Regions from separate parts of the Paenibacillus sp. FSL L8-0494 genome, predicted to be linked through region 3. Evidence: riboswitches for the same ligand, from Rfam matches in the RefSeq annotation. Region 3 holds a riboswitch; each other region holds the start of a gene.
The links. Region 3 has a riboswitch for cyclic di-GMP ahead of NYE35_RS10825 (DUF6612 family protein). Riboswitches for the same ligand answer to the same signal wherever they lie in the genome.
Positions count from the first base shown of each region.

Region 1: linked by a shared signal. The riboswitch ahead of NYE35_RS03545 (transglutaminase-like domain-containing protein) and the one ahead of NYE35_RS10825 (DUF6612 family protein) in region 3 are both predicted to bind cyclic di-GMP.
Region 2: linked by a shared signal. The riboswitch ahead of NYE35_RS30275 (NPCBM/NEW2 domain-containing protein) and the one ahead of NYE35_RS10825 (DUF6612 family protein) in region 3 are both predicted to bind cyclic di-GMP.

Region 1 covers NZ_JBBOPQ010000001.1:770,225-780,504, reverse strand. Annotated here, with positions in the region: rRNA gene NYE35_RS03550 (16S ribosomal RNA) at 1-1,460, opposite strand, end outside; gene NYE35_RS03545 (transglutaminase-like domain-containing protein) at 1,828-2,637, opposite strand; cyclic di-GMP riboswitch class I at 2,651-2,731, opposite strand; cyclic di-GMP riboswitch class I at 2,806-2,888, opposite strand; gene NYE35_RS03540 (class D sortase) at 3,008-3,667, opposite strand; gene NYE35_RS03535 (GtrA family protein) at 3,770-4,177, opposite strand; gene NYE35_RS03530 (glycosyltransferase family 2 protein) at 4,164-5,144, opposite strand; gene NYE35_RS03525 (phospholipid carrier-dependent glycosyltransferase) at 5,242-7,020, opposite strand; gene NYE35_RS03520 (glycosyltransferase 87 family protein) at 7,010-9,064, opposite strand; gene NYE35_RS03515 (NCS2 family permease) at 9,573-10,280, opposite strand, start outside.
Region 2 covers NZ_JBBOPQ010000001.1:6,716,412-6,726,691, reverse strand. Annotated here, with positions in the region: gene NYE35_RS30315 (TetR/AcrR family transcriptional regulator) at 1-310, opposite strand, end outside; gene NYE35_RS30310 (SDR family oxidoreductase) at 514-1,275, shown strand; gene NYE35_RS30305 (alpha/beta fold hydrolase) at 1,703-2,497, shown strand; gene NYE35_RS30300 (sensor domain-containing diguanylate cyclase) at 2,536-3,525, shown strand; gene NYE35_RS30295 (leucine-rich repeat domain-containing protein) at 3,541-4,392, opposite strand; gene NYE35_RS30290 (Crp/Fnr family transcriptional regulator) at 4,528-5,211, shown strand; gene NYE35_RS30285 (EAL domain-containing protein) at 5,267-6,250, shown strand; gene NYE35_RS30280 (hypothetical protein) at 6,367-6,933, shown strand; cyclic di-GMP riboswitch class I at 7,091-7,177, shown strand; gene NYE35_RS30275 (NPCBM/NEW2 domain-containing protein) at 7,436-10,280, shown strand, end outside.
Region 3 covers NZ_JBBOPQ010000001.1:2,422,734-2,433,013, reverse strand. Annotated here, with positions in the region: gene NYE35_RS10835 (CapA family protein) at 1-902, shown strand, start outside; gene NYE35_RS10830 (NADH-dependent flavin oxidoreductase) at 980-2,143, opposite strand; gene NYE35_RS10825 (DUF6612 family protein) at 2,256-3,110, opposite strand; cyclic di-GMP riboswitch class I at 3,228-3,319, opposite strand; gene NYE35_RS10820 (RNA polymerase sigma factor) at 3,523-4,041, shown strand; gene NYE35_RS10815 (DUF4179 domain-containing protein) at 4,025-5,638, shown strand; gene NYE35_RS10810 (Cof-type HAD-IIB family hydrolase) at 5,764-6,564, opposite strand; gene NYE35_RS10805 (pseudouridine synthase) at 6,599-7,363, opposite strand; gene NYE35_RS10800 (RsmB/NOP family class I SAM-dependent RNA methyltransferase) at 7,366-8,886, opposite strand; gene NYE35_RS10795 (DUF309 domain-containing protein) at 8,988-9,440, opposite strand; gene NYE35_RS10790 (GTP pyrophosphokinase) at 9,430-10,242, opposite strand; gene NYE35_RS10785 (quinone-dependent dihydroorotate dehydrogenase) at 10,277-10,280, opposite strand, start outside.

The DNA of each region.
Region 1 (10,280 bases), 1.7 Mb from region 3:
TACCCCACCGACTTCGGGTGTTGTAAACTCTCGTGGTGTGACGGGCGGTGTGTACAAGACCCGGGAACGTATTCACCGCGGCATGCTGATCCGCGATTACTAGCAATTCCGACTTCATGCAGGCGAGTTGCAGCCTGCAATCCGAACTGAGACCGGCTTTGATGGGATTGGCTCCACCTCGCGGCTTCGCTTCCCGTTGTACCGGCCATTGTAGTACGTGTGTAGCCCAGGTCATAAGGGGCATGATGATTTGACGTCATCCCCACCTTCCTCCGGTTTGTCACCGGCAGTCACTCTAGAGTGCCCAGCATTACCTGCTGGCAACTAAAGTTAAGGGTTGCGCTCGTTGCGGGACTTAACCCAACATCTCACGACACGAGCTGACGACAACCATGCACCACCTGTCTCCTCTGTCCCGAAGGCCGCTGCTATCTCTAGCAGATTCAGAGGGATGTCAAGACCTGGTAAGGTTCTTCGCGTTGCTTCGAATTAAACCACATACTCCACTGCTTGTGCGGGTCCCCGTCAATTCCTTTGAGTTTCAGTCTTGCGACCGTACTCCCCAGGCGGAGTGCTTACTGTGTTAACTTCGGCACCAAGGGTATCGAAACCCCTAACACCTAGCACTCATCGTTTACGGCGTGGACTACCAGGGTATCTAATCCTGTTTGCTCCCCACGCTTTCGCGCCTCAGCGTCAGTTACAGCCCAGAAAGTCGCCTTCGCCACTGGTGTTCCTCCACATATCTACGCATTTCACCGCTACACGTGGAATTCCACTTTCCTCTTCTGTACTCAAGCCACCCAGTTTCCAGTGCGACCTCAGGTTGAGCCCAAGGTTTAAACACCAGACTTAAATAGCCGCCTGCGCGCGCTTTACGCCCAATAATTCCGGACAACGCTTGCCCCCTACGTATTACCGCGGCTGCTGGCACGTAGTTAGCCGGGGCTTTCTTCTCAGGTACCGTCACTCCGGTAGCAGTTACTCTACCGGACGTTCTTCCCTGGCAACAGAGCTTTACGATCCGAAAACCTTCATCACTCACGCGGCGTTGCTCCGTCAGGCTTTCGCCCATTGCGGAAGATTCCCTACTGCTGCCTCCCGTAGGAGTCTGGGCCGTGTCTCAGTCCCAGTGTGGCCGTTCACCCTCTCAGGTCGGCTACGCATCGTCGCCTTGGTGGGCCGTTACCCCACCAACTAGCTAATGCGCCGCAGGCCCATCCCTCAGTGACAGATTGCTCCGTCTTTCATTCTTCTCTCAGGAGAAAAAAGAAATTATCCGGTATTAGCTACCGTTTCCGGTAGTTATCCCAGTCTGAAGGGCAGGTTGCCTACGTGTTACTCACCCGTCCGCCGCTAAGTTATTTTGAAAGCAAGCTTTCAAAATAACTCCGCTCGACTTGCATGTATTAGGCACGCCGCCAGCGTTCGTCCTGAGCCAGGATCAAACTCTCCAATTAGTATTGAAAAGAGCGATATGCTCATTTTGAAACATCTGACGAGAAAATTAATTCTCTAATTTTGGATTTCACTTACGTGATTTCCTACTCACTCGTTGTTCAGTTTTCAAAGATCAAGTTCTCGTTGACGCCGTTTAATGTCTCAGCAGCAACTCTTATAATATAGCATGTTGTTTTCAGAAATGCAAGCTTTATTTTTCGAAGCTTTTTATCAGCCTCGTTTGTATCGCCTGTACGCTGTCTAACAACGCTTACCTATAATACCCCAACTATTAATAGAAAAGCAACCCCTAATATAAAAATAAACAACTAGCTTAATAATTAAGCTAGTTGTTTATTTAATAGAGTTATGTTTCTAGCGGCGAATTTAATAGTATTTTGCCGCAGTATATTTGCTTGAGGCTTTAATTAAATCGGTTTTCTTATCACTCTTTGCAAGTCCTGCATCCACTGTAGTATCAATGGTAACCCACTTCCCATTAAGCAATACTTCGTTCCAGGCATGATATTGCGTAACGTAGCTTGTATTCCCCATTACCAACTTAGCAGGAACATCTACACTCCGCAGCATTGCGGCAAAAAGAGAAGCGTAATCATAGCAAATCCCTTTTTTAGTAGTCAATGTCTTATCGATGCTTGGAATATAATCAGTAGTTACACTATTAGCAAGAGAGTAGTCATATTGTACATTCGCAACTACATAGTTATAGATCGCTTTAACTTTCTCTTCGTCTGTTGTTTTGCCTTGTACTAATTGTTTAGCTTTGACAATCGCTTTATCAGAAGAACTCCATTTCACATTCTGTACGGAGCCCAAATATACGGAATTCGAGTCACTCATGGTTACGTCTACTACTTCGGAATATAACGCTTTGTATTTATTACCGGTTGTGTTCTCCAGAACAGAAACCTTATAAGTCCCATTTCCTTGTTGCAAAGGGAAGTCCTCAGCTTGTCCAGAAGCATACAAGTTATAAGTATAGCTGCTGTTATCTTTGGTGATCATGAGTTTGATTCTTTTATCTTTCGGAATATCATAGTTAATACCAATAACACCTTCAGCCACTTTGGATGTAATCAACCAGCTGGCATCTGCACTTGCAGCTTGAGCTGAACTTACCGGAACTGAAGTCATGAGGACGAACAACGCCACCAGCATAAAATAAACCTTTTTCACGGATAAAACTCCTTTCGGTAGCTGGCTGCCATCCTTTCGGGAAGGCCCTTTAGCTTTGCGTCCCTACCTTTCGATAGGTTTGCCGTTATCGTATAAGCTCTATCTGTTCTAGCTTTACTAGATATAATTGATAGAATCCATTTGAAACAAACAAAAAAAGCCTCTCCATTCGGTAGCTGGCTGCCATCCTTTCGGGAAAAGGCCCTTTAGCTTTGCGTCCCTACCTTTCGGAAGGTTTGCCGTTATCGTGTTGAGCTTTTATAGTATAATACTATCATATTTATAGTTGTGAACAAGACCTAATTTACTAGATTACCCATTATTTTATAAATATCTCCCGGTATTTGTGTTTTCTTGTCATTCACTATTCTCATTTTGTTAATTTAGCATGAACAATCAGCCGATGCGTTGGATTCACTAGCGGATCACATGTAATCAGAGTAAGAATCTTATCCTTGTCATTCCCGTCAAGAACGGAGACATCACTCGGATCTACAACAGAAATATCGTATACCTCATAGTTAAACACCTGATCACTAGTCTTTACCGTGATAACATCCCCCACAACAACCTCATTCAATCTGTTAAACAAACGACCCGTAGTTCGAGCCCGATGCGCCGCGATTGCAGCATTTCCGATCTCTCCAAGGGGTGCCGTTTCTTTCATATGGGCTGCAGCATGTTTCATATTAGCTTTTGTAGCCCCTTCTAATACAGGCAGCTTCAAATCAATCTTACCGATTTCAATTAGGGCGATTACTTTGCCACCGACCTCAATCTCCGGTTCAGGCTTTTCTGTCTCTTGGGGTTGGGGCTGTGCCTGAGCATCCAGAACCGATTCCTCTGCTAACAGCTGAGTAACTTCAGCATACCTGCTCTTCAAATCTGGCTGGGGAGTACTATCGGCAGTGCTTAGTTCAGCCGTTTCTAATAACTTCTCCTGCTGCCTGTCGTTGTACCATTCGTTAGCTGTCGGATATAACATGATAAGTATCCCAGCCAGTATGAGTAGATAGGAGAATTTACGCAATGTTATTCACCTCCGTATATTGTTTCTATGGTTATATACAAATCAAGCAGAAGCAGCTACTTGCCTTTAAGCATAGCAACTCCTTCTGCCTGAAATTAATGTTTAAAATACCCATTTACGACTTCCAAAGAAATTGATGATCACCGTGATAAAGGTAACCAGCACCTTGGAGATCAAGACTTGAATACCTAGTCGGTCTGTCAACAGATGCATTAGCAGCAGTGATATTCCGAGCACTACCAGATTCAGCACGATAAACTTGACCAGCTGCACGCGGTCGAAGCCTTCTTTATTCCCCCGGTTGCGATCACGAAAGGTTACTTTTTTATTCAAAATAAAGCTATTCGCCGTACCTGCACTATAGGAGATCACCTGCGCCAATGCGTATACCATCCCTAGTGAATTCAACAATGTAAAAATCACAAAATCAATCAGCGTATTGAGTAAACCTACGGCATTAAATTTGAGGAACTGTATGAATGCAGCGCGCAAGTTCTTATCTGACATCATTGTGGTCCTTCCGGCGGTCCAGTTGTTCTTCGTTCTGGTAGCCTTTAGTCTCACTAACAATATATAGCGGTCTATCTTTAGACTCGTCATAAATCCGTCCGATATACTCCCCAATCACACCCAACAGCATCAGAACGATACCGTTAAAGAGCAGATTGACGCCTACAATGGAAGCCCAGCCCGGAACCGTCCAGGAGGTGAAAAATATCTTTTGAAACAAGACGAAAAATAAATAGAGAAAGCTAGAGAATGAAAGGAAGAATCCAATATACGTAGCAATCTTAAGCGGCTTATGTGAAAAAGAGGTGATGCCATCTAACGCAAAACGAATCATTTTCTTCAGCGGATATTTGGTTTCTCCGGCAAAACGTTCTTCCCGTTCATATTCCACCATAGTCTGCTTGAAGCCAACCCAGCTCACCAAACCTCGGACATAGCGGTTCTTTTCTTTAAGTCCCCGCAGGACATCACATACCTTACGGTCAATAAGACGGAAATCGCCTGTATCCGTAGGAATATCCACACTTGTCATACTGCTGAGCAGGCGGTAAAAAAGCTTCGCGGTGACCTTTTTGAACATCGTTTCTCCGTGGCGCTTCAGGCGTTTCGCATATACAACGTCGTAGCCCTCTTTCCACTTCTCGATCATTTGCAAAATGACCTCCGGAGGATCCTGAAGATCAGCGTCAATAACAACAACCGCTTGACCTTCGGCATAGTCCATGCCAGCTGTAATCGCTACCTGATGTCCGAAATTACGCGAGAAGTCAATCAGCTTGACATGCTCGTCTCGTTCACAGATCTCCCGAATCATCTGGGCGGAACGATCACGACTGCCGTCATTGACGAAGACCAGCTCATAAGTATCGCCGCACTCGTCCATTACTTTTTTCAAACGTTCATAAGTATGGCTAATTACTTGCTCCTCATTGAACATGGGTACAATCACACTATATCTGGCTTTCACCTTTATTCCTCCTACAAGCTTTTTGGAGCGTTACATCCATCTACACTTCATAATAACGCTGCATGCATAAACTTATTTTATAGATTTTTATTAAATCCTAGAAAACCCAAGTAGGGAACCAACGCAGCATATCTTTCACGTAATCTCCACTGACCTGCATCCCTGACAGTACCGGGTAGAAAGCGATAAAGAGCAGCAAAGCAACGGCTACATAGACATACTGTACGTAACGGGCCTCAGGGAATTTACTATCCAGCAACTTCATTATATATACAATACCAAGAATCATAAATGGTACCATAGCAAAATAATGGTAAATAAATGTTTCTCTTGGGACAAGCATCCACGGAACATATTGCGAGAAGAAGGCGATCCAGATCATGTAGAGGTTCTTATCTTTACGTTTCAGCGTAATCCACAGCGTTGCCAGCATCGCAAAAATACCCGTCCACCAGATAAGAGGATTCCCCATAGTCACTATACTGCTGACCTGACCTTCCGGCAAACCTTCACCGCCGCTAAAGAACCAGACCGGTCTCTTCATAAACGGCCATTGCCACCATGAGGAAGCAAAGGGATGTGTAGCTACAAGCTGACTGTGATAGTTGTACATATTCTTTTGGGAATCAATCAACCCTTTAATAGTGAAGCCCTCTGCTGATGCAGATAACCCTGGCACAAAAGATAAGCTATAAATAATTACTGGAATAATTACAAAGAACCCGATACAACTAGCCAACGTAATAATAGTCTTTTTCCAAAAAGAATCTACCGCTTCACGACAGGTGCCCAGCAATTCCTTGTCTTTAATCTTCCCCTCGGCCAGCAGGCGTCCGGAGGCTTGGTATTCTCTGTAGCGTTCAAAAAGGGAGATAGCCAGCATAATGGCCAGCCCTGCTCCTCCATAGAGCACAATCCATTTCGAAGCTACGCCGATTCCGAAGAATAAGCCAGACCAGAATAACGGAATTAATGTTTTTCTTAAAGGCTGCTTGTAGAAATTCATTGTGTAATACCGCTGCATAAAATAGAACATCAACATAATGAAGAATACTCCGTATACGTCAATCGTGGAGATTCTTGTCTGTGTGAAATGCATGAAATCCAGTGCAAACAATCCTGCCGCGAGGGCCGCGTATTTGCTTTTCTTAAACAAACGCAGCGCCATTACATATATGAGAGGTAACATGGCAACTCCGAACAAGGTTCCGATAATACGCCAGCCGAATGGATTGACCCCGAACAGCTCCATCCCTATGGCAATTAACAACTTACCAAGCGGTGGATGCGTATTCTCGTAAGGCACAATCCCGTGTGTATATTCATAAGCTGTTCGCGCATGATAGATCTCGTCAAAATAAGTGCTATTCATAAAGTTAGAATATTCCGGAATGAGCGACTGCTCGTCAAAAAGATTGGCCGCTGCTCCTCTTTTAGGAACTGCGTTAGCATCCGGTGTCACACCGGCAATAGGAAGGGGTATTCTTTCTCCCCCCTGCTCATAAAAGGCCATTTCGTTCAAAGTGAACCCTGGAGAGGTAACTGTAAACTTCACATATCTCGCAGTAACGTTCAGGGGTTGGCTTTTCCAGATGAAGACATTCCCGACATCCTCACTGACATCCATCGGACTGCTCCAGACCTCAGGATTGTCGCTGAATTCCAGCTTGAACTTACCCGTGCCCACGCCACCAAAGATATTGACCCGTTCCAATGGTTTACTCTGTCCCAAATCTACATAGAAGCTTTCACCACTGGCAGCAGGCTCCCATAAAGTCTCTGGAGATTTAGTAGAGCCAAGATTATATAAAGCAAGCGCTGCGTAAACGGCCGTAATAGCTATTAGGCATATCCAATCTATACGCTTAAACTTCATCGTTAGATCGCCCTCCCTTCTGATGCGGTTTAATTTGCCCGACAACTCTCAAATCTTCTTCATATTGTTCTTCCAGTGTAATTGGTGCTGGAAGAGGTTTTATACCCTTGCGGACATACACATCGTAACCGATATTCAGCATATAAAGCAGTAATGCTAGATTAGCTATAGCAGTCACTAATACGATTCCGTCTGCACCCGGGCTAACATCTGCATTCAGGTGGGATAAGGTGTACGCCACATTGATGTATTGCGTTAAGCTGAATCCGAGAAATAGCGATAAAAAGCGGCGGTCCCGACTTTCTATATAAGTAAACAAACAAAGAATAAGAGCAGGGAACATATAACGTTCATGCATTTTGGTGCCAAGCACAAAGACCACTACTATAAGCACCATGCCGATAAAATAGGATTTGGTCAGGTCCAAGCGATCCTTTTTAAAGGAATAAAATGCCGCAACAGCTACAGCCACTAAAATAAATATGAAGCCCCATACACGGTATGGAATGCCAAGCCAGGTTAGATCAAGGGATGACCACATCGGATCAGTCAGTGCATACAGATTAAATGCATTCACTGAAGAATACGGATAGGAAGATAACGTACTCTTGTAAAGATCAATAATCCCTATCAGACCTCCGTTATTCCAGAAAAATGGTGCCGCAAGCAATCCGAAGATCCCTAATCCATACAAAGCTCCGAATCCAAGCTGCTTCCAAGCGCGGTGATGATAAAAAGCAAACAACAATACCGGCGTGAATATCAACGCTTGCGGTTTAATTAGCGTCGCTAAGGCAAACAAAATTGCGGAGCGAACAAACTTTTTGTTCGCAGCGCCATGGATACTGAGCAGCAGGAAGATCAAAAAGAATGAATCCGCTTGTCCCCAAGCCGCTGAATTAATAAGTACCGCTGGATTAAACAGAAACAACAACATTAAGCCGAAAGCTATTCCGGTGCCGAGTTTTTTGCGTGACATTTGATATATGAAGTAGCCGAGCACCAAATCAGAAAGGATCGCAGGGAGCTTGAAGAGCAAATTCTCTCCACCTGAGCCCTGAGTGAATCCTAAAACGCCACGAATGGCGCTAAGCACGTACAATATGTACAAATAGCCAGGAGGATAATCGGCAAAATAACCTTCTTCATAAAATTTGCCCGGACCTAAATCCACCATACGCTGTCCCCAAGAAATAAAGGTATTCATATCATTCTGATATCCTTGCGCGGTAAGACCAATCCACACCCTCAGGATAAAAGCAATTCCGATGGCAATGCTCAGCCATTTGGAATAAATATTCTCAGGCTGCTTCATAAGCTTCTCACTACGGAATGCCTTAGTATAAAGCATTGCAAAAAACACGCTAAACAGCGCTGAGATCAGCAACATCTTAGTTGGAGATACTTTATGTGGAGTGTCTGCCTTTTTGTCGCCGGCATCTGGACTAACCGCTGCACTATCCAGCGAAATGACGTTAGCCCCTTCGGGAGCCGCGTCTAATTTTTCTACAGCAAAATCATCAAAATAAGCCTTACCTTGAATCAAGCTAGAGTAGCCGCCCAGACTTGCGCCTATGCCAAATGACTTCTGCTCCGGTCCTGTCTGGCCGATATATTCAAGATACTGCCATTCACCTGCCGTATCAGTTACGCTGGGATACCCCCCGCCTACTCCAACGGCAAGAATGTTGGCGCCCATTCCCTCGCCTGCTGTACTTACTACTTTGATCCATCCAGAGATTTTATAATAACTATTCGGCGTAGCCTCAATCGTCTGCACCCATTTCGAATGATTGGGTTCGATATTCTCAATGACTGCCGCCTTGCTGCCGGAATGGACTTCCTCCGATTGGATTGAAAGTAGGCCTGAATTATCTCCTGAAATCCACATATCCTTAGTCCAGTTAGAAGGCGCATCATCTCCCCCCTCCTCAAAGCCAGGGTTCTGCAATAGATTCCCCTCTGCATAAATGCTTGTTACAGGAAGCACAAACAATAACAGCATCAATACAGTCATTACGGCCGCACGTGTACTCTTGATCATCGTCCCAACCTCACCTCGTCCTATATTCATCTTAGTCCAGCCAAAAGCATATACCTTCTGAAAAACAGCTCCCGATTAGTGTATTTCACCGTTGCTAAGAAATCATTTGGATTGATTTTCTCATAAAAGAGCATATAAATATAGGGCATGTTTACCTTATCTGGATCGCAAACCCTTTCATCCACAATACTCCATTCCATAGGATCGCCCTAAGCTTCAAGGCTCTTATATAGACTCTTATATAGAATAGAAGAATCGCAGTGGCTAAAGCAAATGCCGGAGCAAAAAAAACAGAGATCAGGATCAAGGTGGGGAACAAATTGGACTCTAACACCAAGGCTGCCTCGTCCTGAACATCACCTCTTCAACAATATAATCTAAAACATAGATGATGAAAAGCTAGAAACATAGACTAGCCTGAACGGTTAAGTGCCAACAAAAATATAAAAAAAGGACCCCCTCAGTTATGAAGGAGCCTTTGAATGCACATCTGTATGCTATATATGAGTTAGCCCGCACTACCAAGAAATACATAACGGAGAATAATCAGAATAGCAAGTACCCACATCATCCAGTGAATATCGTATTTTTTCTTGCCAGCAAGGTTAGCTACACAAGCAAGGATTACATAAGTTACGATACCAAAGGAAATACCATTAGCAATATTATAAGTGAAAGGCATGATTACTAGAGTAAGGAACGCTGGAATCGCAACAACCATATCTTGAAAATCAATTTCGCGAATCGATTGTGCCATGAGCACGCCTACGACAATCAATGCTGCAGCTGTAGCAGATCCAGGGATCAGAGCCACTATTGGTGCAAGGAATAACGCAAGCAAGAAGCACACACCCGTTGTTACAGCTGTAAGACCTGTACGTCCACCTTCAGCAACACCTGCCGCGCTTTCTACAAAAGCAGTAGTAGTGGAAGTACCCAATGCCGCACCACCAGCTACAGCGATAGCATCGACAAACATTGCATTACCTACACGTTTGTTACCTTCTTCAGGGTTGTCCATAATACCAGCGCGTTGAGCAGTACCTACAAGTGTACCAAATGTATCGAACAATTCTACAAAAGTGAATGTTGCGATTGCTGAAACAATACCGGTGTGCAGGATACCATCCCAGTCAAATTCGAAAAAGTTCAATTGCGTCAGGTCAGGCACCCAAGGGGTTGTCGGACTGGACAATGAGCCAAAATCAACTACACC
Region 2 (10,280 bases), 4.3 Mb from region 3:
TAGAGTAAGAGACCACATGTTCAAAAATCTTGATGCTCGAGGTGGTCAGCTCACTAACTATAAATTTATCGGTATGAAGATAGGGTTCTTTATAAGCCTTAATTAAATCCTCCAACACATCATCAATTAGCTCATTCAGAAGTTCTTCTTTGGTTTGATAATGTTTATAGAAGGTTCCGCGGTTTAAATCGGCAAGGGTAACGATATCGGTTATCGTAATGGTGCGGAAATTCTTTTTTTCCATGATTAATATCAATGCGTTTTTAAGCTCTTTACGCGATTTGCTAGTTCTCCGATTATTTTTAAGCAACAGAAGACCACCTAACTGTCTATTTTCTAATCCTATTTGAACAGAATCCTGCATTATATATATTTATGAACATTTGGTGTCCCATTTGTATATTGATAGTTAAATTTTAGAGGATTAAACTTGAGTAGTATAAATTTTAAGCGTTAAAGAGATTTTATATATTGATATTTACATTATAGATAAACGTAAAGGAGACTTCCAACATGAAACTTCAAGACAGAGTTGCAGTGGTTACCGGGGCGGCATCAGGTATGGGGAAATCTATCGCAGAGTTGTACGCTAAAGAAGGGGCGAAAGTGATTGTAGCCGATCTTAATCTCGAAGGTGCAGAACAAGTAGCTGCAGGGATCAACAGTAATGGTGGAGTAGCTAAGGCACTGAAAGTAAATGTTGCCCTAGTTGAAGATATCGATAGCATGATTGATACCGCAGTAAAAGAATACGGAACACTAGATATTCTTGTTAATAACGCCGGTATTATGGATGGGTTTGAGCCAGTTGGCGACATTAGCGACGAGAAATGGGATCTTATCTTTGATATCAATACCAAAAGTGTAATGCGGTCCACTCGTAAAGCAATGCCTATTTTTCTGGAAAAAGGAAAAGGGGTTATCGTTAATACCGCTTCTACAGGTGGCGTAAGTGGTGCCCATGCGGGAGCAACTTATACTGCCTCTAAACATGCTGTAGTAGGCTTGACGAAAAATACAGCTTTTATGTATGCCAACAAAGGGATTCGTTGTAATGCTATCGCACCGGGAGCTACTGCCACAAACATCAGTGCTTCAATGAAAAATATAAATGAATTCGGCGTGAGCCGTACACAATTAACACAGGCTGTGATCCCTCGTGTAGGTACACCTGAAGAAATCGCACAAGTTGCGTTATTCCTGGCTTCGGATGATTCCAGTTTTGTGAACGGAGCTATCATCGCTGCTGATGCGGGTTGGACTTCTGCATTCTAAATGTTGGTTGTCTACCTCTGCCTCAACAATTTATCCACGGAGTCTTAGGGACCCAGATGACGTTATTCGCAAATTTTCAGTCTTTTGAGAAGGGATTCGGACTCCAGAGACGCTATTTCATATAAATCGGCCCATATTTGGTGTTTTCGCGCCAATAGCTGCAGTGGAGTCCGATAGCAATTCAAATATGGAATAATGGCGCATTTAAGGTCTGCTGGGTCCGCCAACCAATTTTTTCGGGCAAAATGTTATCGGATTAAACGAAGGAGTGCCCCAGCACGCTACCATTATGCCAAATGATGACCCAAACGGGAGGTTACATAAAACTCCGCTAGAGATTAATCTAGCGGAGTTTTTTATACGCTTGATATTTCCAGGGGAACCCTGCAAAATAGAGAGAATGCTAACTATAGAGGAGTTATATGAAATGAACGATGTTATGGTGCGGAATCATGTAAAAGTCATTGGAGCAGGAGAAAAAACTATCCTTTTTGCGCATGGATTTGGGTGTGATCAAAGCATGTGGCAGTTTATTACGCCATCATTTGAGAAAAAGTATCGAATCGTTCTATTTGATTATGTAGGCTCAGGCCATTCAGATTTAAGCGCATATACATCGGATAAATATCATACTCTCCATGGTTATGTACAGGATGTACTAGATGTCATCGAAACATTTGAACTCAAGGATATTATTTTTATAGGCCATTCTATTAGCTCTATGATCGGTTTGCTTGCTTCAATCGAGCGGCCGGATTATTTTGATAAAATGATTATGATCGGACCTTCCCCACGTTATTTAAATGAGGGAGATGCTTATTTCGGGGGCTTTGAAAAAAGTGATATTACTGAGCTTCTGGATATGATGGAGATGAATTTCGCGGGCTGGGCTAGCTTTATGGCTCCACTTGCGATGAATAACCCTGACCCAATGTTGACCAAACAGCTGGAACGAAGTTTTATTTCGGCCGACCCTATTATCGCTAGAGAATTTGCGGAAGTTACATTTTTTTCGGATCATAGAGAAGATCTGCCTAAAGCGACAGTGCCTACACTCATATTGCAATGCTCGGATGATAGTATCGTTCCTATAGAAGTAGGAGAATATTTACATAGACACTTGAATAATAGTACGTTCCGGTTAATGGAGGCCAAGGGCCATTATCCGCATATTAGCCATCCACAGGAGACCATTACTTTGATTAATGAGTATCTTAGGTGAGATGGAGAAGATTATGGTGTTGAAAGGATATTTAGACAATGGATGACCGGTTAAAATATGCGCCGTGCGGATATGTTTCCATTACCCATGAAGGAATGATCCTCAATGTGAATCAAACCTTTTTGGATGGGATGGGATATCAGCAGGTTGATTTGGTAAATAAACATTTTGAATCTATCATGTCTACGGCAAACAAGCTTATTTTTCATTCATACTTCTATCCTTTTATCAATCTGAATGGACATGTAGAAGAGCTATTTATCAATTTGAAGGACAGCAAGGGACAAGCCGTCCCTTACTTGTTAAATGGTAGACGCCTCGAGTGTGAAGGTGTAGAGGTCATTGATTGTATTCTCGTACAGATGGGCAAACGTATTGATTATGAGCTAGAGTTACGATCTGCGAAGAAGCAAATAGAAGAGGCCTATTGGGAAAAAGATCAGGCGCTGGCAAAGCTCAAACAAATCCACCTGGAAATCGAGCAAAAGCAAGCTGAATTGCTGGAGATGAATGCCGTTTTAGTAGAGCTATCTACTACAGACAAGCTTACTGGATTAAAGAATAGAAGGTTCCTGCAAGAAAAGCTGGAAGAGCAGATTGCAGCGTATCACCGTGATCAGGCGCCTTTTTCATTATGTATTTTAGATATTGATCACTTTAAAAATGTGAATGATACCTACGGTCATCAGATGGGTGATTATGTCCTGGAGAAATTGGCGAGTATCCTGAAATCCCAATCTCGTAAAGAAGATATCGTAGCTAGGTATGGTGGTGAGGAGTTTATCCTTCTGCTGCCTAATATAGATTCATCGGATGCCAAGGCTATAGCGGACAATTTGCGGCAATTCATTGCCAGCTCCACTTGGGAGATTGGCAGGGTTACGGTAAGCGTCGGCATAGCTACTTTTGAAGCAACCGATACAGACATCACTCTTCTGGAAAAAGCTGACCATGCGCTTTACGCTTCGAAAGAACAGGGGAGAAATCGCGTTACGCATATTATGGATTTGAGTGAAAAGCTTCTTTAATCGGAGGCTTTTTTGTTATTTATAAACGATACATCCTCTTTGCTCTAATTGCTCTAATAATTCTTTTCTTCTTAAGCTGTGATTCCATCTTAAATCCAGTTTCTCTAATCGTCCAAGTTGTAGAATCGAATCCGGGATTTCTTGCAGATGATTATCTCTTAAATCAAGCTCAACAAGGCTGCTTAATTGACCTATTTCCTCAGGAAGCTGATTAAGTTTATTTTTTCTAAGGTTCAGTCTTCTTAACTTGCTTAAATTACCGATAGATGAAGGCAGCTTAGTGATTCGATTATCACTTAAATCAAGTATCCGAAGTTCTTCTATAGCACCCAAATGTTCTGGTAACATGACCAGTTGATTACCATAGAGATGGATCTCTCTTAGCCCTTTTATTTGTGTGATCGAATCAGGTAAACATTCTAGCTGATTATAATAAAGCCGCAATTCAATCAGACTGCTCATTTCGCCTATACGGGCAGGCAATTGCTTGAGATGATTATCTGTTACGTTCAGATACTTAAGTTTCTGGAGAATACAGAGCTGCTCCGGCAGCTGTTCGAACTGATTATTGCTTAGGTATAGAAAAGAATCCAACCCCTGCAATCCGCCAATGCTCTCCGGCAACACCTTCAGCCGATTATGGCCTAAATCCAGCATTCTTAGGTGAACTAAGCGACCGATGTTCTCGGATAACTGTTCGATTTCATTGCCCGCATAATTAAGTGCCTCTAATTCGTCATGAAGGAAGAGCTGATCGGGAATCTCTTTAATATGATTGTTGTACATGCTCAGTTCTAGTAGCGGATTGCTCTCAAACACGACATCTGGCGTTTCAATAAGTCCTTTTCCGTCAAAATTATATTTCATGAATGGATCTCCTTTGTAATTTGTATTGGCATCAAGCCTATGTGACAACGTTACGATAGAATATAACAGGATGATGATTTATTATCAGTATGTTGGCATACAAAACTATGGAATGTGTTAGAAAGGAATAATGAGATGGAAGCTTCTTTTTGGACTGGCACTCGCTTTTTTCAAGGTTTACCCTCGGAGAAGATCGAGGCGGTCTCAGGATTATTCACTTATAAGGCATATTCTAAGGGGACCCTGGTGTTTGCAGAATCAGATCCGGGGGATTATGCCTACATTATCTATTCGGGGATTATAAGGGTGTACGCTACTACGAAAGGGAAAGAGCATACCGTAGATCTTTTTGGAAAAGGCGATTTCTTTGGCGATCTGGAAGTGATCCATCCCTCCAATATAAGAGTGCTGTCTGCGGTGGCTATGAATGATACTGTATTATTTGAGATTAAACATGAGCTTTTTAAGCAGATGCTTGCCGATTACCCGTTGATTAAGGAGCAATTGATGCTGCTGCAAATGGACCGTTTATTTTTATCGAATCGGTTATTACATGAAATGAAATTTCATGATGCGAGAGCGCGTGCGATATTTACGCTGAGAAGACTATACCAAAGATTTGGAGTAGAGGAGCAAGGCAAACAGCGGATTGATCTTCGATTGACCCATCAGCAGTTCGCGGATATGATCGGAACGTTAAGGGAGACGGCTACCCTTGTGCTTAAAGATCTGCAAGAGCAAAAGATTATTGAGATTCAACATCAGCAGATCACCGTGTTAGACGCGACATATTTACTGGAGTATACGGATTTCGATTGAGAAGAGCCGTTCCGGGATCTTTTTCAAAGAATCCATTATTAAAGGGGTTATGAATATGGCTTGTAATCATTGTGTAGTAAGAGAGCTGAATTTTCAAATCAAGGCTCATGGTGAGCTTAATCTTAGGGTTTTACCTGAGGTTATTCATCACTTGAGTAGAAGGAATACGATACATAAGGTAGAAGAAAATGTGATTACGATTAAGGAAGCTGAAGCGCGAGATCTTCTGGATTTCTGTAACGATCATATGGAGTCCGGGAAAATTGAATTTCGTATAGATGACCAAACATGGAGACCTCTATCCGAATTACCCAATGTACTTGATATGGAGTGGATTGATGAGGTTATCACTAAGGGTCTTGTTACTTGCTACTTCCAACCGATTGTGAACGTAAGGGAAGAGATTTTTGCATACGAGCTCCTATCCAGATTTAAAAAAGAAGACGGATCCCTTATCTATCCTAATGAGATTTTTGCGGCGGCACGGAATCGTGGGCGTTTATATGCTTTAGACAGGTTATGTAGAATGACGGCTGTAAAATATGCTGCACCCTTAAATAAAAAAACGTTTATTAATTTTATCCCTACATCAATTTACGCTCCAGAGTTCTGCTTAAGATCAACCGTTGAACTGGCCAATCAATTAGGCGTCGACCCCTCTCTTTTTGTCTTTGAAGTTGTTGAGACGGAGAAAGTGGATGATCTCGCTCATTTGAAAGCTATTTTGACATATTACAAGGATCGGGGATTTGAATACGCTTTAGATGATGTTGGTGAGGGCTTCAGCACGATCGAGATGTTATTGGAGCTTAAACCTCATTACATGAAGTTAGATATGAAATATGTTCAAGGCGTGTCCAGTGATCCGAACAAACAGAAAATAGCTAAACAATTTTTAGAAAAGGCTTTAGAAATCCAATCTGTTCCTTTAGCAGAAGGTGTGGAGTTTAGAGAGGACTTTGAATGGCTTAAGCAGAGTGGTTATCAGTTGTTTCAGGGATATTTATTTGGAAAGCCTGATCCTATTCCCAAACAGTAATCCTAATGAGTATATATCGGTCCAGAGGATGAGATGAATTTCAGGTCAGAGTCTGAGTACAGCCAACCCTCGGGGTTGTATAATTTAGGTAATTTGAAAAGGGGGACGGGATGGATATGAAATGGCATCAATTTGTAACGCGCTGGGCGGATTCTAGGGGCTTTGATGGACGAGAAATTGATTATCAATGGCCTTCTCCCTCATTTCCGGTCATCAGTATTCGTAGTAATTTAGGGCGATACTCAGGTCAAAAGTATGGTCATGGAAGTAAACCCCGTGTAAAGACAGCTGTTGGTTTAATCGCTATTGGAGATGTAGCTGTCGGATTGATTTCCATAGGTGCGATAAGCGTGGGCGTACTTTCCTTAGGAGCAATATCACTGGGAATGTGGTTAGCGATTGGAGCAATAGCACTTAGCTGGCTTGGCTTCGCAGTGGGAGCGATTGCGATTGCAGGAGTGGCTGTAGGAGCGATCGCAATCGCGGAAAAAGCGTTGGGGGCCATCGCCATAGGGGATACGGCGTTTGGTGCGATAGCGATAGGCAGGATCGCTGGGGGTGCCATAGCTATCGGACAATGGGCATATGGTGTAATCGCAGTTGGCGAACATGGTTTCGGATTAATTCCCATCACGGGCGATGTGTGGAATTGGTTCCGGCGTTTGTTCGGATCGGGGAGTTAATTAGACCTCCAGTCCTAAAGGATCCCATTCTCTTCCGGGATAGTCGATAAATAATATCTATCACATGAGAAAAACTAATTGCAATTACCTATACTCATTTCATACCAATTAATCATGCGATCAGATCTAGGCTTATGTTACTCTTTGAATGTATTCGAAACTTCATAGGCAAACCTATGGAAATGTAGGGACGCAAAGCTATAGGGACTAAGGTTATCATAACTATTGTCAGCCAGCTGCCAAAGAGTGTGTAACGCTTTTTGTTAAAATATAAGAAAGTATAAGTTATACACCTATACTTAATATCTTATATTTCTCGCTTAAACGCTTACCGTCCTTATAAGGACGCCGAAGACGTTTATGCTTGTTAAGGTTTAATAAAAATTAAGTCTTAATTTTTAGGCGACTTTATACGCAATCAAGCTACTCTTTTGGGGTAGTTTTTTTTGTGCCCATTTTTGGGCACTGGAGAGATTCATATGACATCTGGGGGTAAGAAGAGATGAAGAAAATGATTGCGATCGCTACATCGGCGGCCATGTTAGCCAGTTTTTCGAGTGAGGCAGGTTATGCTTTAGCAAGTGAGGCAAGCAAGGTAAATGTAACAAAAACAGTCGCGCAAAGTAAGGTCAACTTATTAAGCAACGCTTCGGTTATTCCGTTTGAGCTGTACGGCAAGGATGCTCTAAATGCCTATAATGAGGTTTTTAGAATGAATCCAGCAAATATTAAATCCATCACAAATAACGGTGGCAACTACTCAGGCTCGCCTATAGCTAAGGCTATGGATGGGGATATGAGCACGCATTGGGAGACTGGCAAACCGAATAGTTCAACGTTTACGAATGAGGTTGTGTTTGTTTTCAATGAGTCCACTGAATTAAATAGAATGGTCTACGCCGCTAGGCAATCTGGTGCTAAAGGTAAAGGTTTTGCTCAAGAATTTGATATCTATGGCTCCACTACAGATGCGGGCGATTTCACACTCGTGTCTTCTGGAGAATATAAAGGCTCAACCGGTGATGTAGTGGAGATTCAGTTCGCACCTACGGCTTTTAAGAGATTTAAATTTGTCTTCAAAAAAGCCAACCAAGATTGGGCGAGTGCGGCTGAGTTTTCTTTTTATAAAGAGGATAGTGTCTCTGCTAAAATGAAAAATTTATTTACAGATGATACCTTGAGCCAAGTTAGTGCTGCCTTTAATACGACAGAGAAATTAACAGCTTTAGAGAATGAAGTGCAGGCACATCCACTGTATACGCAGTTTAAAGAAGAGATAGAGAATGCAAAGATCCTTTTGGAGAACCATCAGGTAGACGCAACGGCAGCCAAGGTTTCGAAGCTAAAAGGGTATGGTACAGCCTATGAAAATGCCTATAGCCAAGCTTATAGAATGCCAAATGCAAACGTATCAAAAGTAACGGTGAACGGTGGAAGCTACCCAGGTACGAAGCCTGAATATATGCTGGATGACCAGCCCACTACGCATTGGGAAACGAACAAAAACAATGATGCAAGCTTCACGAATGAAGTCGTGTTTGAACTAGCGCAAGCGGAAGTGCTGGACAGAGTGGCTTTTTTGGCTAGAGATAACCGCAAAGGATTCCCAGAGGCTTTTGAAATCTATGCATCAGAGACGAGTAAAGGAGAGACCTTCCAACTGGTATCTAGCGGAACCGCGATTAGTACCAATGATTTTTTGGAATTTAAATTCGAGCCGACGAAGTTTAAAAGATTAAAATTTAAGTTCACAAAAGCTAATATTAACAGACCTTTTGCGGCTGAATTTAGATTTTATACAGAAGATAAAGTAAGCGAAGCTGTAAATGGTATTTTCACAGATGGAACGATGAGTGCGGTTGTGCCTGCTTATAATAGCGTCGAAGCAATCAACGAATTAGAAGAAGCGGCAAAAGTACATCCGCTCTATCCAATCCTGAAAGATTCTTTGGATTTAGCTAAGAAGCTAGTGAATGGTGAAGTTCAAACCGAAGGCACCATCATTGAGGCCGAGCAGCGTGGAGATATGAAAAAACATGCTCAGCAAAACCTGAGAATAGGCTTCGGCACGAACAACCAGCCTACAGGACTTGCGGCAATGCCTGGCGAGACCATCAATGTTTATGTGGATGCTGCTTCGGGTGATAAGTTGCCTTCTTTGATCTTTTCTCAACAAGAGGGAGCTTGGAATAGTTGGGCTAGGGGCGTACAATTGCGTGCGGGCAAGAACACTATAACTGTACCTGAAATTACAACGACTAGTGCTTATGCTCATGATGTAACTAAGGGCGGCACCGTTTATATCGTAAATCCCTATACAGCTGAGGAGCAAGGGAAGGCGCCACTGATCCGCTTCGAAGGTTTAGAAAAGATTCCTTTTATGACCAAGACCACGGATCCAGAACAATTCAGAACCTTCTTAACCACATACAAACAAAGATTAGACGAAGATAAAGCGGTTCATCCAAATGTTCAAGATCGCAAACTTATCGATGTGGTAGAAATGGCCAGCGATCATGTTATTTTTACAGGAACTGCGACTGAAGCGTACAACAAATTTATTACGCAAGGAAATAACCCGCTGGATACCGTAACTGGGTATGACACCTGGATGAAAAGCATTTTTACCTTCTATGGCTTGGATGGCAGTAGTGAGATTCATGATGCCAAGCTAATTCGTGAGAATATTCGATTGATGCAGCCTTATGGTGCGATGTATGCAGCGGGAGATCATACAGGGATCCAACTTGGAACAGTAGGAACCATGTTAGGTGATTTTAACAAAGCTTATCCGGGCTGGGGACTGAATCACGAAATTGGGCATCGCTTGGCTATGGGTGAACGGGAATATGGCGAAGTAACTAATAATATGGTGTCTATGTTTATGTCTGTCGCGGCGAATTCGATAGATAATCGTATACCGTATGAATCAGATATCTATAAATATGTCCTCGAAGAAAATAAAGTGGTTATGAATCAGCAGGGCTTATTTGCACAACTCGGAGCCTATTGGCAGCTGGAGCTGGCACATCCGGGATACTGGACAGAGCTGACCAAGCTATATCGGGAGCGGAAGGTCACCCTTACCAACGGTGACAATTCCAAGCAGCAGTATTTGGTGGAGTTCTCCTCCGAAGTACTAGGATTAGATTTAAGCAGCTATTTTGCCAGACATGGCTTCACTGTGAATCCTGAGACAAAAGCGAAAGTAGCCAAGTATCCGGCACCGCAAAAGTTATGGTATTTAAATAACTCGGTGATTAATTATGAGGGAACTGGAATAGCGGATAAAAATCTGGCTATTAAGGTTAATATCACACCTAACACCACGGCTAGAACGAACACGT
Region 3 (10,280 bases):
CTCCTTATCTAAACCAGGCTGATTTGACGATTGGCAATCTCGAAACCACCTTTGCTGGAAGTGGCCCCGAGTGCCGGAAAAGCCCACGTTCAGGCGGTCCGATATTCAAATGTCCAGACGAACTGGCCCCTGCACTTAAGCAAGCCGGATTCGACGTATTAGTAACGGCCAACAATCATTGCATGGATTATGGTGCCCCGGGTCTGGTTCGGACGTTACGAGTTCTAGACCGTAATGGAATCGACCACACGGGAACAGCTAAATCATTAGAAGAATCCAAGAGAACGCTTATTAAAAACGTCAAAGGAATTACGATCGGCATCCTCTCCTACACAGCAGGAACCAACCGAATTCCTGTACCAGTGAGTAAGCCATGGCTGGTTAACCGGATATCTACGCCCAAAATCATTCGGGAGATTCGAGATTTAAAAAAGAAAGTCGATCTAGTCTTGCTTTATCTGCATTTCGGAAGCGAATACCGTTACACTCCAAACAAGAGGCAAAAAGAGCTGGTCAATCTCTTCTTTAAAAATGGCGCCGACATCATACTGGGGTCTCACCCACATGTTCTACAACCGTTAGCGCTTCGTGGAAAAAAACAATTCGTTATTTACTCATTGGGGAATTTTGTTTCGACTAAACTAATGAATATTCCTTATACACAAAGCGGTATCATTCTTACGCTTAAAATAAAGAAGGATGAAAAAGGACACACGAGTATAACTAACGTAGGTTACATCCCGACTTGTGTAGATCGAAGAATAAAAAGCGGCAGGAAAATTACAGAGATCATCCCCATCCGCGACGCATTAAAGAAAAGCGACACCGACATAAAAACAGAACGGCGAAATCTCATGAATCGAATGTTGAAACATACGACAACAATCTTAAAGAGGGAATAGAGTCGTTACAGAAAAATAACGTTCCGCGGAATTACCGCGGAACGTTATAGATTTAGCGCTCAAAACTGTGTTTGGGTTTAGCGTAAACGATCAGGCATCATTAATTTAAGGAATTCTAGAATACCATTCTCTACTACGAGTTCTTCTCTATCTTGATCAGCAAGTACTCTTCTGATGATATCTTCATTACCCTCCAGCACTTTACTTGTCCAATGAGGATCAATGATAAGAGAACGTCCTACTGCTACTAATTCAGCATTTGTCAACGTGTCCTCTGCGTCCTGTTTGGTACGGATATCTCCGACCCCAATTAAAGGTACACGGCCATTGATTTTCTCATGTACATATTGCAGGATTGATTTTTCTTTAAAATCTTCTGATGCAGATACTTTCTTAAAATCCCCTAATGAAATATGCAGATAATCTAGCTTTTTATCAGCTAATTTATCAATGAGATAAAAGGTATCGGTGATTTTAATTCCAGGCTCTTCATATTCTTCTGGAGAAAAACGATAACCGACAATAAAATCCTTAACCTTTGAATTGTCAACGACAGCAATAACCGCATCCACTAATTGGTTAATGAAATTAAATCTTTTCTCTAAGCTTCCGCCCCATTGATCATCACGACGGTTGGAGTGTGGAGAGAAGAACTGTTGGACTAAATATGTGTTTGCTCCATGAATTTCTACCCCGTCAAATCCAGCTTGAATAGCTCGTTGAGTCGCTTTTTTAAAATCCTCAATTACACCGAAAATTTCATCTTCTGTTAATGCTCTTGGAATTTCTGCATTCGGACGTTCGGCAGCAATGGCGCTGGAGGAAACGGGTTGTACGCCACGTAGTATTTTTGAATCTGTCATTCTTCCTGCATGGAATAGTTGTAAAATAGCTTTTGTTCCATTTCGTTTAATAGTAGATGCTAATCGGCTAAGGCTAGGAATAAATTGATCGGAGGAAACACTAAGTTCACCTTCCCATCCTTTTCCACCCTCTTGTACATTTGCTGCCGCAGTGATGACCGCACCTACTTCGCCCGTTCTTAGTGAATAGTATTTCAATTCATCTTGTGTTACTACACCGTCATAAAAGCTCATTCGCGTGGTCATTGGAGCCATAACCACTCGATTTTTTAATGTCAGTCCTCTGCGAAAAGTTAATGTTGTGTCTAGTGCTATCATCTTTTTCCCAACTTTCATTAAATTATATTTAAACAAAATATTATATACATGCGCATACATATAAATTACAGCAATGATTTATTCTTGTCAACTAATAAACAACTGCTGTTGAATACAGCAAAAAGCACTGTTCAGCGGAACAGCGCTTTTTGCTCGATATGAATCGTCCTTATTATTCTAGTTCGGCCGGTTTTACAATGGCTGTACCTTTATTATTCTTGGAGTATTTAGCTTCAATTTTCGTGGTGTATGTATCTTTTGCTCCATCACTTACCAGCACATAACTCAGATCGACTGTCAGCTTTTCCGTTTGCCAGGTCTTAGTATTGACGAATAATTTCCACGTTACGCTTTTGGGTTGAACTGTCTCACCATCCCAGAGGTTCTCCTGGTCATAGAGTTTGATTATCCCCTTAGCTGCTGTCGGATCGGTTACAGTGAATTGTAAGACCGTTTGTGCGCCAGCAGTGCTGACTTTCATGGATTTTTTATAACTTTTTACCGAATCAAGCATGGAAACAGGATCGTATTGGCCTTTAGAGTAAAAGGCATCCCATTCCGTTTTCTCCAGTCCAAGCCAATACTGTGCATCAGGATCGATCGGCTCCCCGTCATCGTCGTAACCTGAAGAATCGTCTTCAGATTCATCGATAAGCTCACTTCCGTCTACAAGATAGTAAAACTCCTTATCGTTGGCATACAAGCTGTAAGATGTTTCTAAAAGACTGCTAGCGACAGTACCTGCTGCGGCAAAATTCGGCAGACGGCTGATATCCAGCTTCAGAGTGTTGGTGTTGCTGATACGCACCCCGCCGCTTTGAATATCCTGTTTTTTGGTCACATCCAGATGGAAATTCTTTATTGCTTTGGAGGCTGCCGTTACTTTGCTGATCATCTGATCCGCGGTTACTGCTGTTGAGGTAGCTGCAGACACTACTCCAGGATTAGACATCCATCCGATCGTTCCGGACAGCAATAAAGCACCTACTGCCAAACTAGTACCTATTGTTTTGAAAAAACTGTTCATGTACTTCCCCTTTCGGCCCCTTGCGATAATGTAACGCCGTATAGGTCGAAATAATAAAAGAGCTCAAAATAGACTACATATTCTTAGAGCTATCCTTTATGCTTCATAAGACATCCCTATGGCGGCCTGGCGATCATTTCCTTCTGTCGAAAGGCTTTAGACCCATGGCTTTGTGTCATCATCTTTCGATGATTTTACCTTTAACGCGGACATTCAATTAGTTTTAATAGATTAGGGACGCATGTCCCACCGCTAATTTTATCATGGTTATAATTACCTGTAAACGACTTATCTTCCATTCGAATTCGCTATGATACTCAGAAGAAATACTACAATCAAAATGAAAAATGAACGATTACATACGCTTATAAGTCTTATTAATGAGAACAGCAGAGACAGGGGGTGCAGCAAAATGAGTGACCGGGAAATTTTCGAGCTCTATAAAGAACAAGTATATTATTTTTGTTACTACTTAATGAAAAATCAGGCAGATGCGGAGGATATTTCCCAAGAGGTATTTGTAAAAGTTATCTTAGCGGATAAGTCGAAGATAAGAAACTTGAAAGCTTGGATTTTACGAATTGCTTCGAATGAGTGCAGCAGTGTGATCAAAAGGCGTAAGACGGGGTGGATGAAAGAAGTACGTAATTATTTACTATCCAGGTCTGAGGAATCAAACCCTGTAGAAAAACGTTTGGATCGACAGGAAACTAAAAAAGAATTACAAGGGTTATACAGTCAGCTTCCTGACAAAATCAGAATGGTAGTAGTCCTTCGTTTTATAAACGAATTGACTGTACCCGAGATTTCTAAAGTTATGAGCATACCCGAAGGAACTGTAAAATCCAGACTGAACAAGGGACTTAAAATACTAAATAGAATGGGTGGAACCCAACTAAAGGAGCTGAATAGTAATGAGTCTCTATATTGAAAAAGATAAACATATTCCCCGACCGGATTATGATTTGATGTGGACTGCCATAGAACAAGAAGCTTATACACGTCAAAGAAATCTGCATGCCTCCCAGAATACTCCTAGGTCTAATAAAAAGCTTATTCCTATCAGTATTGTCTTCTCTTGCCTCTTACTTGTAACCATTCCTGTATTCGCTAGTATGACGATTAATTGGGATAAAATTGGTGGTCGAAGTGTGAGCAATGCATTAAATAACGGCATCGGTCAACAGTATAATCTTCAAACTTCCATTTCAGGAGTAACAATGAATTTGAACGGTGTTGTAACTGATGGAGAAAAAATGAAAATGCTGTTATCACTTGATACTAAATCTGATCTATCCAAATATACTGGATTTGCTACAGAGGAAAACATCATGACTAGTGAATCCAGTGCCAAGGCAAAGGTATACGGTTATTTAGAATACGATCCTGAAAGCCAGAAACTCATTGGAGTATATGAGACACCTGATACATTAAAGGATGATAAAAAGGACTACAGGTTTGAAGCACGGAATCTCATTTTTTACAGTGATCGGAATATTCCCTTACAATCTAATCATCAAGCAGGGGATACTATCAATACTGGAGTTAAGCAATATCCAAGCATTCAAATCGAATCCGTTCGACATGTTTCCAATCAAACCATTATCCGTTACAAAGTCGCTGCATCACCATCTGACTTAGGACGGGGTAACCCACATTTGGTAGTTAGTACTGGTGGTCAAGAGAATGAAGCAATTCCAACCATCATGCCTAACGAAGGATCGGATTTATTTATTGAACAGGTCTTTAATATAACTGAATCAGATTGGAAGGAAGCTAGTCTTCATTTTAGTTACATTGAAGAAGCGAAACGATTTTCAGGTACGTGGAAGTTCGATTTTAACGCAGATGGAAAAAAAGCAAGTGAGGCGATTTACACTAAGAAACTGTATAACAGTCCTGAATTTCAAGAAAAGACCGGTATGACCTTAGATCAGCTAGTGGTTACCCCTTTGGATATCCAAATTCTAATAGATGAAAATGATTCGCTTAAAAAAGGAATTGTCCACTATAATACCGCTCAGTTGGTTATAGGTGATCAAACAATCACTGGGGGTTGGAATTTGAAGGGAGATCATTCCGAAAGCTACCAGCATTTATTTCAATTCGAATCTCCGGAATGGTATAACGACTGGTCCGATGTTCCAATGAAACTTATATTAAAGGATGCTGTCATTGAGAAACGTGATACTACTAAGAATTGGATCACTATAAACAAACCTAAAGAAGAAAAGCAGTTCACTTCACTTGATGTCGATGGGTTAAAAATTGAATTCACTTACTATACTGAGGGGGGAAATTTGATTGTGGAATCAACATCCAAATCTTCTGGCTTCAAAAGCGTTAACCAAACTACGTTACGGATTAATGGCAAAGAAGTTGTGCCTGAAATTACACCTAAGGGCATGATATCTACAGGAACTAATATTGATAGCTACAAAGATATCCCTTTCGACGAAAAAATCGAACTGAACCCTGGTATCTATAAATATAGCGATCCTAGCCGGAACGAGGAAATTAAACTTTAATACAGGAAGTTAATCTAGGGGCGGATTATTTTTAATAGAATCAATTCTGTTTATGTATCTCTTTTATTTCCTTCACAACAAAAAAAGCATAGAACGGACTCAAGTCCGCTTTATGCTTTCCATTATTAAGATAAACAATATTTAACCAGCGCATCTCGCACACCATGCTCGTTGTTAGACCCCGTTACAGCATTCGCTGCCGCTTTGACCTCAACCGGAGAATTATCCATCGCAACGCCCATACCCGCGTATGTAAGCATAGAAATATCATTAAAATAATTACCGATCGAAAGAACTTCCTCTTGCGGAATTCCCAGCTTCACAGCCAGATTCTTTAAGGCGTTGCCCTTGGAGGCTTCCGGATGCATCAAATCAACGAAAAATTCACCACTGCGCAAAATATTGTACTCATGGGTCCAAGTACGCCATTCACGTTCAGCTTCGTCAAGGATTTCTGGTTGTGTAAATACAGTAAACTTAACAACCGGTTCACGGAAATCTTCCCATGCTGGCAGTGTAGCCGGCACGATACGGAAGTGTTCATACATATAATTGGCTTCTTTGGTCAGGTTTTCTACATTATCTACATACATATCAAAAGCCGTATTCACATCATAATGAATATCATGCTTTCTACAATAATCAATATAAGGGTCAAGACCACGAGCATCCATACCGTATTGATGCAGCACTTCCCGATCTTTCACACGAACCGTAGCAGCTCCGTTATGACCCAGCACATAACCAGACAACCCCATTTCCTCCATAAAAGGAATCGAGTTCTGCGGACTGCGGCCGGTACATAACACGATCTGCCCGCCAAGACGTGTAACCTCAGCAATGGCTTCTTTATTCTCAGTGCTCAAGTGGTGATCATCATTCAACAGTGTACCATCCACATCTAGTGCAATCAGTTTGTATCTCATACTCCCACCATCCTTGTCTTTCTTTTTCTATATATTATTGTTCTGGTGCTTCTGTACTTAAGAGTGCCAGTTCCTCTAGCGTAAGTTCCCGGCTAGCTCCCATTGGCAGACTTTCGTCCAGCCTCAATTCTCCCATAGATACTCGTTTCAGAAAAGTGACTTTTTTGCCGACAGCTTGGAACATTCGCTTCACCTGGTGAAACTTCCCTTCTGTGATGATCAGCGAAATATGTGAGATTACTTTACTGCCGCGTTCTCTTCCCAATATAGTTAGCTGTGCAGGTAAAGTAACATATCCATCTTCCAGCTCGACACCTGCCGCAAAAGCCGCTACATCGTCTGCATCTACGTCTCCCTCAACTGTAGCTTCATAAGTCTTAGGGACATGCTTGCGTGGCGATAGTAGTTCGTGGGCAAGCTTTCCATCATTGGTGAGCAGAAGCAGCCCTACTGTGTCCTTATCTAACCTTCCTACAGGAAAAGGTTCAAACTGTACATATTCCTGCTTTAAAAGATCCAGAACGGTCCGATCCCGCTTGTCCTCTGTTGCCGACAGAACTCCCGGTGGCTTATTCATCATAAGATAAATAAATTCACGATAGGTAACAAGCTCGCCGCCAACCACAATTTTATCGTGATAAGGGTCTACATGAAATCCACTATCCTTGACGACTGCACCATTCACGGTAATTAAACCTTGCTTGGCTTGTTTACGAATATCGCTGCGTGATCCTACCCCCATATGGGACAATACTTTATCTAAACGCTGCTTTTTTGCAGTTTTCCCTGATAGGCTCATTCTTACATCCACCTCCAGCCTGCGGGATATTCATTCTTGAGCACACCGTCCTGCCACTTCCCCCAGCCTGCACTATAACCATCTATGCAGACCAGTACGTATCCTTTTTGGGTAGTTCCTATTTTAATAGAGAGACGTTCTTGACTAATCAACAATGTCTCTCCTTTAAGATAGGAAATAGCTTCATTACTCGTACTGGAAAGTGAGACACTTCGGCAGCTCTCTTCAGGGTGTAACGCGGTAGCCATTGGATGTCCTGGGATAAATCTGCCGTTACGGACATGTCCTACATACCATCCTGGACGAATCGCCTTTAATCCATTTAATCTTTCCTTAGGTAGTGGGGAGATGTACAGATGATCACCGAAGAAAATCGGATACCCTTTTGGCTCCCAGCCAAGCTGATCTTTTATAAAATCTCCATATGCAGCCAATGCTTGCTCTTCTCCTGAACCTTGACGGCCACGTTCAGCGCCAGCAGCAGATTTATTAGAGAACTTACCTTCTTTCCCTCGTCTGGCTTCTGGTTTGTTTGCGGATTTAATATGAGCAGTGCCTTTTTTATTCGTATTCCGTGTAACTGCGCTCAACTTAACTTCGGCTTGATCACGTTCCTCCGCAGATACCTTTGGCCCTACATGCTGCAGCACAGCCATGAAATGTCCTTCACCTTTTACTTTATGCGGCCATAGTCTTGCCGTCCCTGATAATTCTCCAAAACCTGGAGCAAACGAGCCAGTACCTCCAACTGTAATCACCGAAAACTGTGGATGTTCAGAAATAAACTCCGCTATAATTTCCTCATTTTCTTCTGTAGCAAATGTACAGGTGGAATAGACAAGTGTACCTCCCGGTGCCAACGCTGTTGCAGCAGAACGTAAAATATCCCGCTGCATGGCAGCATATTTGGCAGGTGTACCTGAATCCCACTGCTTCACCATGTCTTCGTCTTTACGGAACATCCCTTCACCTGAGCATGGAGCATCAATCAAGATTTTGTCAAAATAAAGCGGGAATGCCGCTGCAATATGATCTGGACTTTCGTTTAATACGATACCGTTGCGCACCCCATACAGCTCTAGATTTTTGGCTAAGGCTTTCGTGCGTTCTGGATGAAGATCATTGGTAACCAACAAGCCTTCTCCTGAGAGCTTGGCAGAAATCTGTGTGGATTTGCCCCCAGGTGCAGCGCATAAATCAAGGACACGATCTCCTGGCTGTACATCAAGCAGTTCCACAGGTGCCATAGCGCTTGGCTCTTGAATGTAATACAATCCCGCGTGATAATGTGGATGTTTACCTGGTCTGGCCCCATCCTCTGTATAGAATCCGGTTGGACACCACGGAATGGGTTCCAGCTCTAAAGTGGAAAGAGCTTGCAATTTCTCCACTGAAATTTTCAATGTATTAACACGAACGCCTCCGTTAGGGGTCTCCTTGTACGAATCCGCAAATTGATTATAATCCGTTCCCAGCAAGTCCATCATACGCTCGCTGAAAGAACTGGGCAGTTGTGCCGCCATGATGCCGTCCTCCTGATAGTACTGCTAAAATTTAGGTGTTTAAAGATTCAAGGAACACCCTTACGGGTGTTCCTTTGGCAATACTCATTTATAGAGGATCATTATTTACGATGAGAAGAGGTCGGTCTTTGAGGACCTCGTCGTTGAGGATTATTCGGTGTGATCGCCATAGCCGCAGAGTCCACTTCGTCCGCCAGACCTTGATCAATGATTTCTATAGTCAGATCATAATAAGAAAATGGCTGCTGCTCACACGACTCCAAGCGGCGAACATAACCCTTCACTTCCACCACTAGCTTAGCCAAATTAATGCCAAGTGTCACTGCTGAATATTCTTCCAGCTTGGCAGCAGCCCCGCTTAGCATAATCGTTGCACCACGCATATTATTATTGCGGCAATGGTACAACCCAACAGCTACTTGGAGAAGTGCTTTGTACAATGGGTCGCGTTGCTTGGCAAGCCATAGCTCTTCGAGCACCTCGTGACATTCGAAATAATCCCGGTCACGATTAAAGTACACTAGATAAGCCAAGTACAACGGATCATAAGCCATCCGGCAAACTATCCTTTTTAGCTGCGGAGAGAAGTCCCCGTACATGATCCAGAAGCTCCTTCATCGCTTCCATGTCCTGAGCCTGCCATATTTCGTTAAATCGAGCCTGAGTATCTATAGCCTCATTCACCAAGTGATAGAAATACAATTGATGAATAGATTTGAGAATTTGAGTCGTCATATTCGAGTTTTCCTCGAAGGTCTTTTGTGCTTCCAGGATTTCATCACGAATACTGGACATTTCGCTGTCCAAGATGGAGGCTGCTTCAGCTGCGGTTTTCAGGCGCACTCGCATTTCATCCGGCAAGCTTTCCCGATATTTATAATTCAGAGAGTGCTCTATGGTTGCCCAGAAATTCATAGCTAGTGTACGAATTTGGATCTCTGCGAGCACTATTTTTTGTCCCAGAGCTGTCTGCACAGGATATTTAATAATCATATGAAAGCTGCGATAGCCGCTCTCTTTATAATTGGTGATATAATCCTTCTCATACAGGACTTCAAGATCCTTACGAGCCCGGATATATTCAGCCACTCTGCGGATATCCTCCACGAACTGGCACATAATCCGGATCCCGGCTATATCTTCAATACCCGTCTCCAGATCTTCCATCTTCACATTCAGGCGCTTAGCCTTCTCCAAAATGCTTGACAGCCGCTTTACACGACCAGTTACGAATTCAATCGGCGTGTATTCCTCTCTTTTCTTCAACTCCGAACGCATTGTTTTGAATTTAACTTTCAATTCTTCCACTGTCTGTTCATATGGAAGCAAAAAAGTTCCCCAGTCCCTGCCGTCCATCGCCTTCGTCCTCCTGTCCTTTCGACTCCTTCAATCAG